Regions from separate parts of the Streptomyces sp. NEAU-YJ-81 genome, predicted to be linked through region 3. Evidence: riboswitches for the same ligand, from Rfam matches in the RefSeq annotation. Region 3 holds a riboswitch; each other region holds the start of a gene.

Region 1 (4,461 bases), on a different contig from region 3:
CACACCGGTGGCGGCGACGCCGTTGAACAGCACGCCCAGCACGCTGCCGAGGTTGGTGCCGTTGATGGTGAACGCGGTGCCGCCGGCGATAGGTCCGGTGTTGGGCGTGATGTTGGTGGGCACCGGGGCGGGCGGCGTGACGAAGTAGGTGAAACCGCCGGGGACGGTGGTGGTCCCGTTGGGGCCGCTCAGCGTGACGGTGACGTTACCGCCCGCGGGCGGACCTGCCGGGGTGATGCCGACCAGGCCGGTCCCGCCCGGGTTGATGGTCAGGATCGCCGAGGGGTTCGCGCCGAAGGTGACACTGGTGACCCCGGTCAGGTTGGTGCCCGTGATCAAGTACAGGGTGCCGCCGGTGGTCGGTCCCACGGTCGGGGTGATGGAGAAGGCGGTGGGCGGCGTCGGCGCCACGTAGGTGTACACCTGGCTGTTGCTGGTGCCGACAGTGGTGGTGACCAGGACCTGGACGGACCCGGGCGCGTGCGGCGGGGCTATCACCACGACGATGTCGTTGGTGGGATTGCCCGGCCAGCCGCCTCCGGGCCAGCCACCGCCGCCCCAGCCGCCGCCCCAGTCACCATCCCAGCCGCCGCCACCGGAACTGCTCTGGCTGACGATCTGGGCGGGCACGCCGCCGAAGGTCACGCTGATGACGTTGCGCAGGTTCTGCCCGTTGAGCTGGACGAGGTTCCCACCGGCGGCGGGGCCCGAGTTGGGCACCACGGACAGCAGCAACGGCGGTCCCACCTGCGACGGGGGCCAGTTGGCCGCGGTGGGGGCGGCGGTCGCGAGAGCGGTCGAGGTCATGGTTGGTCCTCCCGGGAAGGGTTCGGGTGATATGCGCCGACGGCATGCCGATGTCGTGGGCAAGCCGCTGGTCAACGCCTCGTCGTCGCCGCGCGGTCGAGGCAGGCCGGCACCGGAGGAACGGAAAGCCGCCGGGCGGCCGGTCAGGGCGCGGAAGCGATGCGCCGGATGAGAGCGGAGCTACGGGACGAACGCCCGGCTCCTGGATGGCCGACGAGGTATGGGGAAGCCTCGGCGGCACGTTTCCAGTTATCCACGCCCACCCCCGTCACTCAAGGTTCCGGGGCTGCCATCACTCGTTTGGCGCATCTGGGCGCGCCTGGCGGCGAGCTTGTATGACAAGCGCTCCGCTATTCGGGGGAACGCGCGGCCGGAGTATGGCCTGCCGTCCTCCACCGTGCCTCTAATGAGTGACATCGGCAGTGCCAACCCGTGCGGGACCACCCGGGGAGGGAGCGATCCGATGAGCCTCGCCGCGTTCCTCCTCGCCCTCGGCACCACCTGCCGTATCACCCGCTTCATCACCAAGGACACGCTGGCGGCGGGGTTCAGAACCTGGGTCGCCGACCGCTTCGGCGACGACTCCCGGCCCTCCTACCTCGTCAACTGCGGCTGGTGCACCAGCACCTGGGTCGCCGCCGCCATCGCCGTCTACGCCTCCTTGCTGCACACCACCGCGTGGTTCCACCTCCCGGCCACCGCCCTGACGCTCTCCTACCTCGCCGGGGTCGCCTCGCGGTGGCTGGACTGACACCGACCCGTACTGGACTCCAGGGAAAGGAACGGCAGCCATGGCCTGCAACTGCGGCGGAGGGGCACGTGGGGGCCCGCAACCCGTTGTCGTCTACGAGTTGACGCTCCCGGACGGCACGGTCCGGCGCTATTTCACCTATCAGGAAGCCGACGCCGCCAACAAGCGCGCGGGCTCCACCGGAGTGATCAACACCACCGCCCAGTGACGGCGCAGAGCTGCGAGTGACGGCGAAGACCGGCGCCGGACGCATGGCGGCCCGGCTGTCAGTGGTGTGCGGCAGACTGCGGCCATGGACATCACGATCAGGCACGCGCGGGACGAGGAGCTGGACGGGATCGGCGAGCTCACCGCCCAGGTGTATCTCGGGGACGGGCTCCTGGACTTCGGCGACAGTGATCCATATCTCACCCCCCTGCGCGACGCCCGGCGCCGGGCCGCCGAGGCCGAGCTGCTGGTCGCGGCGGACGCGGCGAGTGACGAGGTGCTGGGGGCCGTGGCGTTCGCGGTGTACGGCGGGGCGTATGCGGAGCTGGCCCGGCCCGGCGAGGGCGAGTTCCGGATGCTGGCCGTGCGGGCGGAGTCGCGGCGGCGCGGGGCGGCCGAGGCGCTGGTGCGCGCCTGCCTGGACCGGGGGCGCGCGCTGGGGCTGCGGCGGATCGTGATCAGCAGCCAGCAGTCCATGACCGCCGCCCACCGGCTGTACGAGCGGCTGGGGTTTGTGCGGGCCCCGGAGCGGGACTGGTCGCCGATAGCCAAGTTGGAGCTCACCCTGTGGGCGTTCACCGTGGAGCTGTGACGACTGGCGGCGCGCGTCCTGGGCCATGGGCTCGCGCGCGCCGGGTCACGGGCTCGTGTGCCGGGCTACGGGTTCGCGTGCGCGCCCGGCTGCGGGCTGCCACGGGCCCCAGGTCACGGGCCACCTCCGGAACGCATTAGCACATTCATGCGAAACTCCGCACCTCGCGACACAAGATATGGGGGTGCGTGCGTCGGCCGACACAAGATGTATGCTCGTCCTCGCTGTCGCCGCAGGGGAATCCGGTGGGAATCCGGAACTGTCCCGCAACGGTGTACGTGTGCGCTTATGCGGCGTGCCCGTAAGTCCGAGCACCTGCCGACGGCCCTGTGTGAACACGTCCCCCGGCCTCGAGGGTTGGGCCGATGGACGCTGCGTGGTGTGCCTGACGTACGAGGAGTGCGGCATCGGCATGCCCGTACGCGCCCATCGCACCCCCTCGTGGCCCCGGCCGAGCGAGGGAGAGCACCTCAGTGACCATCGCGCCCGCAGATCCGGTTTCAGAGCAGGCGGTTTCTCAGGCAGCGCACGACGCGCCCGGAACCGCCCTGCTGCGGACCCTCACCGGACTCACCGCCGACCTGCCTGCCACCGACCCCGGTAAGGTCGCGGCCGCCGCCCTGCGCGGCCGCCATCCCGGCTCGGACGAGGCGGAGTTGCGTGGCCTGGCGACCGAGGCGGCGGCCGGGCTGATCGCCGAGGAGCCGGAATACTCGCGGCTGGCCGCGCGGCTGCTGGCGCTCACCATCACGGAGGAGGCGGCCGGGCAGGGCGCGGTCTCCTTCTCCACCTCCGTCCAGGTGGGCCACCGTGAGGGCCTGCTCGCCGACTCCACCGCGGAGTTCGCCGCCGCCCACGCCGCACGGCTGGACGCGCTGGTGGAGCGGGCCCTGGCCGACGGCGCCGACAAGCGCTTCGGCTACTTCGGACTGCGCACCCTCTACAGCCGCTATCTGCTGCGCCACCCCATCACCCGTCAGGTGATCGAGACCCCGCAGCACTTCCTGCTGCGGGTGGCCTGCGGGCTCGCCGAGAACCTCTCGGAGCGGGCGCTGGACGATGTGGCCGAGCTGTACCGGCTGACCAGCACGCTGTCGTATCTGCCCAGCTCCCCCACGCTGTTCAACTCCGGCACCCGGCATCCGCAGATGTCGTCCTGCTATCTGCTGGACTCGCCGCTGGACGAGCTGGACTCGATCTACAACCGCTACCACCAGGTGGCACGGCTGTCGAAGCACGCGGGCGGCATCGGCCTGTCCTACTCCCGTATCCGGGCGCGCGGTTCGCTGATCCGGGGCACCAACGGGCACTCCAACGGCATCGTGCCGTTCCTGCGCACACTCGACGCCTCGGTGGCCGCCGTCAACCAGGGCGGCCGGCGCAAGGGCGCGGCCTGCGTCTACCTGGAGACCTGGCACGCGGACCTCGAGGAGTTCCTGGAGCTGCGGGACAACACCGGCGAGGAGGCCCGCCGGACCCACAACCTGAACATCGCCCACTGGATCCCGGACGAGTTCATGCGCCGGGTCGAGGCGGACGCCGACTGGTCGCTGTTCTCCCCGGTCGACGCGCCCGATCTGGTGGACCTGTGGGGCGACGAGTTCGACGCCGCGTACCGGAAAGCCGAGGCCGAGGGGCGGGCGGTCAAGCAGGTCCCGGCGCGGCAGTTGTACGCCCGGATGATGCGCACCCTCGCGCAGACCGGCAACGGCTGGATGACGTTCAAGGACGCCGCCAACCGCACCGCCAACCAGACCGCCGAGCCCGGCAGGGTCGTCCACTCCTCGAATCTGTGCACCGAGATCCTGGAGGTCACCAACGACGGCGAGACCGCCGTGTGCAACCTCGGCTCGGTCAACCTCGCCGCACACCTGGACGAGGACGGGCAGTTGGACTGGGAGCGCCTCGACGCCACCGTCCACACGGCCGTGACCTTCCTCGACCGCGTGGTGGACATCAACTTCTACCCCACGGACGAGGCCGGGGCCTCCAACTCCCGCTGGCGCCCGGTGGGTCTGGGCCTGATGGGGCTGCAGGACGTCTTCTTCCGGCTGCGGTTGCCGTTCGACTCGCCCGAGGCCAAGGCGCTCTCCACGCGGATCTC
Region 2 (4,461 bases), on a different contig from region 3:
CGGATGTATCACACCTGGATGCGGTACTTCACGCCCAGCCCGGCCCATCACCGGCTCGGCCTGGTGTGTCTGGGTGTCGGCCTCCAGCACGGCGCCCTGCCCGTCGTCGGCCCGCGCGTCCTGGACCACCATGTGGCGGTGGTCATCAGCGCGGGCCGCGGATGGTTCCGCGGCGTGGACGGCCGCCGCCGCACCGTCACCGCGCCCGCGCTGCTCTGGCTCACCCCCGGTGTCACCCACCACTACGCCCCGGACCCGGACACCGGATGGGACGAGGCGTTCGTCGACTTCACAGGACCGGCCACCGCCGCCTACGCCGACCTGGGCTATCTCGACGCGGACGGCCCCGTGGTCGCGCTCACCGACACCGCCACCGCCCGTACGGCCATCGGCCGGATCGCGCGCGCCGCGCGCCAGGGCAATCCGTTCCTGGAGGTCGAGACCGCGGCCGCCGTCCATGAACTCCTCGTCGCCCTCCGCCGCGTCCGCGCCGACACCGGCGCCGACGGACATCCGGTGCTCCAGGCCCTGGCCCGGGACGCCTTCCAGCCGCTCTCGGTGACCGAACACGCCGCCCGGCACGGCATGACACCGGCCGAACTGCGCACCGCGGTACGCCGCGGCGCGGGGTGCAGCCCCAAGGACTACCTCCTCGGCATCCGGCTGGGCCGCGCCAAGGAACTCCTCGTCGGCACCGAACTGCCGGTGGCCGCCATCGCCCGCCGCGTCGGCTACGACGACCCCGCCTACTTCAGCAGACTGTTCGCCCGCCGAGTGGGCACCGCACCGGTCCACTTCCGCGAGCAGCAGTGCCGCTCGGTCCCCGGCGGCTTCACCGACCGCATCCCCGACCCCAGCCGTCCACCGACGATCCCGCTGTCCGCGCCGGCGGACGACGGTCGGCGCGGCGGCGGATGACCGGACGCGCGCCTTGGGCCGGCCGGACGGCTGCGGGGGCGGCTTCCGCCATTGGAGGGACGGTGGGCCGCGATTGCCCTACCAAAGGGGCACCATGCATGCGAAGCCGGTCATATCCGGCGGCAGATTCTCAGCAAGGAGTTCCCATGCGTATCCGGACCGCCCTGTCCACGCTCGCTCTCACCGCCGCGTCCCTCGCCGTCGGCGCGGGCGGCGCCATCGCGGACGACGCGCCCGATGTCACCGTCAACAACTCCAGCAGCACGGCCTACCCCGGCGTGTGCGCCAGCAACCAGTTCTCCTTCGTCACCGTCCCGGTCAATCTGGCGGGCGGGTCGGACTCCGGCGCGTGCTGACCCCCTGAGCTCGCTGATGGACGGGGTGCGGCCGGTGCACGGCCCGGGCGGCACCGGCCGTACCCTCGGCCATCGCGTGTCCCAATTCACCATCCCGAATACCGGACCGCCCCCTGCACACCGCCGGACGGCCCCGTAGGCTGGCTGGTGTAGCTGGTTCGCCCCGTCCGCCAGGCGGGATGCGTCGTAAGAGGGAACCCGGTGGGAATCCGGGACTGCCCCGCAGCGGTGAGCGGGAACGACCGCCGTCATACGCACTGGGTCCGGTGAGAGGGCCTGGGAAGCGACGGCCACTAGGTGTCCTCCTCCAAGAGGACGCGCCCGTGAGTCCGAAGACCTGCCATCTGCCCGCGTACGGACGACTCGTGCGCGGACATCTCGGTGACCTCGAGGGCGGGTCGGCGTACATACCAGGCAGTTGGCCACGCTTTTGCCGCGCGAGGCCGAAAGCCCGGTGTGTCACCCTTCGCGCTCTCCTCCCGTCGCCGGGATCTCAGGGATTCATCTCGCGAAGGAGATCTCCGTGACACCGAAGTCCGCAGCCGCGGCGGCACGGGCCACCGTGTACGGCTACCCCCGCCAGGGCCCCAACCGGGAACTGAAGAAGGCGATCGAGGGCTACTGGAAGGGCCGCGTCACCGCCGACGCGCTCAGGGCCACCGCCGCCCAACTGCGCAGCACCACCTGGCGGCAGCTTGCCGGGGCGGGTATCGACGAAGTTCCCACGGGTGACTTCTCGTACTACGACCACGTGCTGGACACCACCGTCATGGTCGGGGCGATCCCCGACCGCCACCGGGACGCCGTCGCCGCCGACCCGCTCGACGGCTACTTCGCCATGGCGCGGGGCACGCAGGACGTCGCGCCGCTGGAGATGACCAAGTGGTTCGACACCAACTACCACTACCTGGTTCCGGAGCTGGGTCCGGACACGGTGTTCGCGGCCGACTCCGCCAAGCAGGTCGCGGAGCTGAAGGAAGCCCTCGGCCTCGGTCTGGCGGCGCGGCCGGTCCTGGTCGGGCCCGTCACCTACCTCCTGCTCGCCAAGCCCGCCCCCGGCGCGCCCGCGGACTTCGAGCCGCTTACCCTCCTGGACCGCCTGCTTCCGGTGTACGCCGAGGTCCTGGCCGATCTGCGGGCGGCGGGTGCCGAGTGGGTGCAGCTCGATGAGCCCGCCCTGGTCCAGGACCGCACACCGGCCGAGCTGAACGCCGCCGGCCGCGCCTACCGCGATCTCGGCGCCCTCACCGACCGCCCGAAGCTGCTGGTCGCCTCGTACTTCGACCGCGTCGGCGAGGCCCTGCCCGTACTGGCCAAGGCCCCGGTCGAGGGGCTGGCGCTGGACTTCACGGAGGCCGCAGCCGCGAATCTGGACGCGCTGGCCGCCGTCGGCGGGCTGCCCCGCAAGCGGCTGATCGCCGGTGTCGTCAACGGCCGCAACATCTGGGTCAACGATCTGGAGAAGTCCCTGGCCAGGCTCGGCACCCTGCTGGGCCTTGCCGACCGGGTCGATGTGGCCGCCTCCTGCTCGCTGCTGCATGTCCCCCTCGACGCGGCGGCCGAGCGGGACATCGAACCGCAGATCCTGCACTGGCTGGCCTTCGCCCGGCAGAAGACCACGGAGATCGTCACCCTCGCCAAGGGCCTGGCCCGCGGCACCGACACGATCACCGCCGAACTGGCCGCGAACCGGGCCACCCTCGCCTCCCGCGCCAACTCCCCCATCACCCGCGACCCGGCCGTCCGCGCCCGCACCGGCGCGGTCACCGAGGCCGACGCCCGCCGCTCCCAGCCGTACGCCGAACGCGCCGCGGCCCAGCGCGCCCACCTCCGCCTGCCGCTGCTGCCGACCACCACCATCGGCTCCTTCCCGCAGACCGGCGAACTGCGCACCGCCCGCGCCGACCTGCGCGGGGGCCGGATCGACACGGCCGGGTACGAGGAGCGCATCAAGGCCGAGATCCAGGAGGTGATCTCCTTCCAGGAGAAGACCGGCCTGGATGTGCTGGTGCACGGCGAGGCCGAGCGCAACGACATGGTCCAGTACTTCGCCGAGCAGCTCACCGGCTATCTCGCCACGCAGCACGGCTGGGTGCAGTCCTACGGCACCCGCTACGTCCGCCCGCCGATCCTGGCCGGTGACATCTCGCGCCGCGAGCCGATGACGGTGCGCTGGACGGCCTACGCCCAGTCCCTCACCGACCGCCCGGTCAAGGGCATGCTCACCGGCCCGGTCACCATGCTCGCCTGGTCCTTCGTCCGCGACGACCAGCCCCTCGGCGACACCGCCCGCCAGGTCGCCCTCGCCCTGCGCGACGAGGTCGACGACCTGGAGGCGGCCGGGACCTCGGTCATCCAGGTGGACGAACCCGCCCTGCGCGAGACCCTTCCGCTGCGCGCCGAGGACCGGCCCTCCTATCTGTCCTGGGCGACCGAAGCCTTCCGCCTCACCACCGGCGGCGTGCGGCCCGGCACCCAGATCCACACCCATATGTGCTACGCCGAGTTCGGCGACATCGTCCAGGCGATCGACGACCTCGACGCCGATGTCATCAGCCTGGAGGCCGCCCGCTCCCATATGCAGGTGGCCCGCGAACTCGCCGCCCATGGCTATCCGCGCGAGGCCGGGCCCGGTGTGTACGACATCCACTCCCCCCGCGTGCCCAGCGCGCTGGAGGCGGCCGAACTGCTGCGCACCGGTCTGAAGGCCATCCCCGCCGAGCGGCTGTGGGTCAACCCCGACTGCGGCCTGAAGACCCGCGGCTGGCCCGAGACCCGCTCCTCACTGCGGAACCTGGTCACCGCGGCCCGTACGGTCCGCGGCGAGCTGCCCGCGTCCTGACCCGGACGGCCGGCCGGGGCCGGAGCGCCACGCGCTCCGGCCCCGGGGCCGAACGCCGAATGCCGACGCCGGACGTGGTCAGGCGGCTGTCATACCGGACAGGGGACGCCGACGGTGCGCCTCGTCCTTCCGCCAGGCGCCGGGCGTGACGCCTTCCCTGGCCGAAAAGGCACGACTCAACGCGCTCCCGGTGTCGTAGCCGACCCTGACCGCGATCTCCTGGACGCTCAGCGGCGTCTCCCGGAGCAGCACCTTCACCCGGTACATGCGCCATGAGGTGAGGTAGCCGAGCGGGGTATCCCCCGCCTTCTCCTTGAACGAAGCGGCGAACGCCGAGCGTGACAT
Region 3 (4,461 bases):
GGGCGGTGCGGTCGTACGCCTGGTCCAGGGTGGCGCCGTGGACGACGGTGCCGTGGTTGCGCAGCAGGCAGCCGCTGCGGCCGCGCAGCGCCTCGATCATGGCGTCGGCCAGTTCGTCCGTTCCGTAGAGCGCGTAGGCCGCGACGCGGACCGGTCCGCCGAGGGCCGCGGTCATGTAGTGGATCGCGGGGAGCTCGTCGACGAGCGTGGAGACGGCCGTGGCGTGGACGGCGTGGGTATGGACCACGGCCTCGGCGTCGGTCTCCCGGTAGACGGCCAGGTGCATGGGCAGCTCACTGGTCGGCTCGAGCGTGCCGAGGAGCTGCTGTCCGTCGAGGTCGACGGCGACGGCGTCCCGTGGGCCGAGCCGGTCGTAAGGGACGCCGCTCGGGGTCACCAGGACGGTGTCGCCGACCCGGGCCGAGACATTGCCCGAGGTGCCGACGACCAGGCCGTCGGCGGTGGTTCTGCGGGCCGTTCTCACCACCTGCGTCCATGCCTGCCGCAGGGGATGGGTCAGCCGCGGCTGCGGCTGCCGCGTGGATCGCGACTGGGTCACCTGCCCTCACCTCCGAGGCCCGATCCTCCCAGGCGTCCGGCGGCCGGGCGATGGCGGGACCGGAAGGGGCGCGCCGCTTGTCTACGACCGCGCCTCGTGGGCAGCCGCCCCTGTGAGGGTGAACGAGGGTGAACGGCGGGCGGCCGCGGGGCCGGTCCCGGGGCCTCCGCCGGCAGTCCTCGATCGGGACTCAACTCCCGTACGACATGGGAAAGTAGGCTTGAATTCATCAGGCTTTAGCACTCCCGCAACCACGTCACCCTGATGCCCCACTCAGTTCATCTTCCGTTCACCCTGTTTCCTTACGTTCACCGTGCCACTAACGACCTTCGAACTGATTGACCGGGTGTATGGAACACATCACGCTTCTCATCGGGATCGTGATCGTCACGGCCTTGGTGTTCGACTTCACGAACGGCTTCCACGACACGGCTAACGCCATGGCCACCACCATCTCCACGGGAGCACTCGGTCCCAGGGTGGCGGTGGCGATGTCGGCCGTCCTCAATCTCGTCGGCGCGTTCCTGTCCGTGGAGGTGGCCAAGACCATCTCCGGCGGGATCATCGACGAGGACTCCGGTATCCGACCAGAAGTGATCTTCGCGGGGCTGGTCGGGGCGATCCTGTGGAATCTGGTGACCTGGCTCGCCGGGCTCCCCTCCAGCTCCTCGCACGCCCTGTTCGGCGGCCTGATCGGCGCCACCGTGGTCTCCGTCGGCCTGGACGGGGTCAACGGCGACGCGATCGTCATGAAGGTCCTGATCCCCGCCGTCGCCGCGCCGGTCGTGGCCGGCATCGCCACGGTGGCCGCCACCCGGCTCACCTACCGGCTCGGCCGCGGCCGCTCTTCGGAGGACACCGCGAAGGGCTACCGCGCGGGGCAGATCGCCTCGGCCGCCCTGGTCTCCCTGGCCCACGGCACCAACGACGCCCAGAAGACGATGGGCGTGATCACCCTGGCGCTGGTCACCGGGGGCGTGGTGGCACCCGACTCCGACCCGCCGCTGTGGGTCATCGTCTCGGCGGGCCTGGCCATCGCGCTCGGCACCTACCTGGGCGGCTGGCGCATCATCCGCACCATGGGCAAGGGCATCACCGACATCCAGCCGCCGCAGGGCTTCGCCGCCCAGACCGGCGCCGCGACCGTCATCCTGGCCTCCTCCCACATCGGCTTCGCGCTGTCCACCACCCAGGTCTGCTCCGGCGCCGTCATGGGTGCGGGTGTCGGCCGTAAGGGCGCGGTGGTGCGCTGGTCGACCGCCGGCCGCATGGTGCTCGCCTGGGTGCTGACCCTCCCGGCCGCGGGCCTGGTGGCGGGCGGCGCCGCGCTGCTGGCCGACCAGGGGAACGCGGGGGTCACGGCGGTGGCCGTGCTCGCCGTCCTGGCCTGCGGGGCGATCTGGGCGCTGTCGCGCCGCAAGCCCGTGGACCACACCAACGTCAACGAGGTCGGCGCACACGAGCCGGTGGGCGTCGTCACGGCCGCCCTGCGGTCCGTGGCCCCACCGCCCGCGGGTGCGAAGCCTTCCGCCCCCGAGAGCGCGGCGGAGACCGCCCCCGAGGGCGGCATCGCCGAGCACACGCCCGACCAGACCCCCACCCCCGCCGCCGCGAGCAGCACCTCCCGCTAAGGAGCCACGGAACATGAGCATCGACTGGGCGGCACTCGGCCAGGTCTTCGGCGTCAGCCTCGTGGTGACGGTCGGCATGGTGGGCGTCTTCACCCTGGGCATCCTCGGGACGTCCCGTAAGGCGGCGCCGGAGCAGGGCGGCGCGGCCGCCGTGTCCGGTGGCACGGTCGGCGCCTCCGCGCTCGCGCGCACCGGGGCGTACACCTGCTTCGCGCTGTGCGCCGCGGCCGTGGCGTACGGCATCTATCTGATCGTCGCCTGAGGCTCGCGTCCTCATCGACCCACCGGCCGCCGGATGGTGGCGCTGACCAGCGCCGACCGTCCGGCGGCCGCCTCGTGTGCGGCCGCGCCTGTGGGGCTCGGCACACTCGGGCGTCATGGGTCATATGCGAGTTGACGGCCATTCGCGGCCCATGGTGGACTTCCCGAGCCAAACGGCGGCAGGAGAGGAAGCCGGTGAGAATCCGGCGCGGTCCCGCCACTGTCACCGGGGAGCACTCTCCCATCGCCTGTATGGGGTCACGGCTCGACCGTACGGTTGCTTTCGTACGCGGGGCTGGAAGACCGGGAGGGGCGCGGATCCGGGAGCCAGGAGACTTTCACCGCCGGTGACGTCGAACCAGGGCGCGGACCCTGAGTGAGGACATACCGCCATGCCCGGCACTGCCACGCCGCCAGCCTCCTCTGTCCCCACTGGCTCTTCCGGCCTCTTCAGCCCACCCGGCCCCTTTGGTTACATGTCGTCGCGCCGAGGCGTGACGGCGGCCTGACGGATGCGTGCCGATCACGCCTCGTTCGCGTGCGGCGCGGCCCTCGGCTTCCTCGGTGATCTCGCCACGGGCGATCCGCGCCGCGGCCATCCGGTCGCCGCGTTCGGGCGCGCCGCCGCGGCCGCCGAGCGCCGGCTGTGGCGTGACCACCGCGGTTACGGGGCCCTGCACACCGCGTTGTGCGCGGGCGGCGCGGCCGCTGGTGCCGCGCTGCTGACCCGCGCCGTACGGGCCCTCGGCGGGCGCGGTGGCGCGGAGGTCGCGCTGACCGCCGCCGCCACCTGGGCCGTGCTGGGCGGTACGACGCTGGGCCGTGAGGCACGGGCCGTCGGCGGCGCCCTGGCCGCGGGGGACCTGGAGGTCGCCCGGGAGCGGCTGCCGCATCTGTGCGGGCGCGATCCGCAGGCGCTGGACGGGCCGCAGATCGCCCGCGCGGTCGTCGAATCGGTCGCCGAGAACACCTCCGACGCCGTCGTGGGCGCGCTGGTGTGGGGGGCCGTGGGCGGCGTGCCGGGGCTCATCGGCTTCCGCGCCGTCAACACCCTGGACGCCATGGTGGGCCACAAGTCGCCGCGCTACCGGCGGTTCGGCTGGGCGGCGGCCCGTCTGGACGATGTGGTCGGCTGGCCCGGTGCGCGCCTTACGGCGGCCCTGGCGACACTCGCGGGCCCCGATCCGCGCGGTGCGCGGCGCGCCTGGCGGCGCGACGGCCGGCACCATCCGAGCCCCAACGCGGGCCCCGTGGAAGCGTCGTTCGCGGGCGCGCTCGGCGTACGGCTGGGCGGCACCCTCACGTACGGCGGCCGGGTCGAGCACCGGCCGGTGCTCAACTCCGGCGGGCGGCCGGTGGAGTCGGCCGACATCGAGCGGGCGATACGGCTGTCGCGGCGCGTCGGCGTCCTGGCGCTCGGGGTGTCCGTGGCGGCCCGGCCGGTCCTGAGGGCGTTGACGGGGCGGCTCCGGGCCGCTGGAAGGGGCGGCGGATGAGCGGGATACGCGGTACGGGCGGCACGGACGGTTCCGGGGCGCGGGGCGGGGGGCTGCTCGTCGCGGGCACGACCTCCGACGCGGGCAAGAGCGTGGTGACGGCCGGGATCTGCCGGTGGCTCGCCCGTAAGGGCGTCAGCGTGGCTCCCTTCAAGGCGCAGAACATGTCGCTCAACTCCTTCGTCACCCGGGAGGGGGCGGAGATCGGGCGGGCGCAGGCCATGCAGGCCGCCGCCGCGCGCGTCGAGCCGAGCGCGCTGATGAACCCGGTCCTGCTGAAGCCGGGCAGCGACCGCAGCAGCCAAGTGGTGCTGCTGGGCAAGCCGGTGGGCGAGCTGAGCGCGCGCGGGTACTTCGGGCGGTCGGGGCCCGCGGCGCACCCGCCGTCGGGCGCGGCCTCCCCCGGGCGGACGCGGCCCTCGGGGCGGGAGGCTCTGCTGGGGACCGTCACGGAGTGCCTGGAGGAGCTGCGGCGCACCCATGACGCGGTGATCTGCGAGGGCGCGGGCAGTCC

What was found. Region 3 has a riboswitch for cobalamin ahead of J5X86_RS25665 (cobalamin biosynthesis protein). Riboswitches for the same ligand answer to the same signal wherever they lie in the genome.
Region 1: linked by a shared signal. The riboswitch ahead of J5X86_RS20460 (ribonucleoside-diphosphate reductase subunit alpha) and the one ahead of J5X86_RS25665 (cobalamin biosynthesis protein) in region 3 are both predicted to bind cobalamin.
Region 2: linked by a shared signal. The riboswitch ahead of metE (5-methyltetrahydropteroyltriglutamate--homocysteine S-methyltransferase) and the one ahead of J5X86_RS25665 (cobalamin biosynthesis protein) in region 3 are both predicted to bind cobalamin.

The regions. Positions count from the first base shown of each region.
Region 1 is NZ_JAGFNO010000008.1:231,703-236,163, reverse strand. It holds gene J5X86_RS20480 (IPT/TIG domain-containing protein) at 1-807, opposite strand, end outside; gene J5X86_RS20475 (hypothetical protein) at 1,271-1,558, shown strand; gene J5X86_RS20470 (hypothetical protein) at 1,599-1,766, shown strand; gene J5X86_RS20465 (GNAT family N-acetyltransferase) at 1,851-2,357, shown strand; cobalamin riboswitch at 2,552-2,695, shown strand; gene J5X86_RS20460 (ribonucleoside-diphosphate reductase subunit alpha) at 2,831-4,461, shown strand, end outside.
Region 2 is NZ_JAGFNO010000005.1:397,921-402,381, reverse strand. It holds gene J5X86_RS15440 (AraC family transcriptional regulator) at 4-918, shown strand; gene J5X86_RS15435 (hypothetical protein) at 1,065-1,274, shown strand; cobalamin riboswitch at 1,412-1,634, shown strand; gene metE (5-methyltetrahydropteroyltriglutamate--homocysteine S-methyltransferase) at 1,798-4,116, shown strand; gene J5X86_RS15425 (AraC family transcriptional regulator) at 4,195-4,461, opposite strand, start outside.
Region 3 is NZ_JAGFNO010000012.1:224,716-229,176, reverse strand. It holds gene J5X86_RS25680 (class II aldolase/adducin family protein) at 1-559, opposite strand, end outside; gene J5X86_RS25675 (inorganic phosphate transporter) at 910-2,190, shown strand; gene J5X86_RS25670 (hypothetical protein) at 2,204-2,452, shown strand; cobalamin riboswitch at 2,636-2,789, shown strand; gene J5X86_RS25665 (cobalamin biosynthesis protein) at 2,964-3,947, shown strand; gene J5X86_RS25660 (cobyric acid synthase) at 3,944-4,461, shown strand, end outside.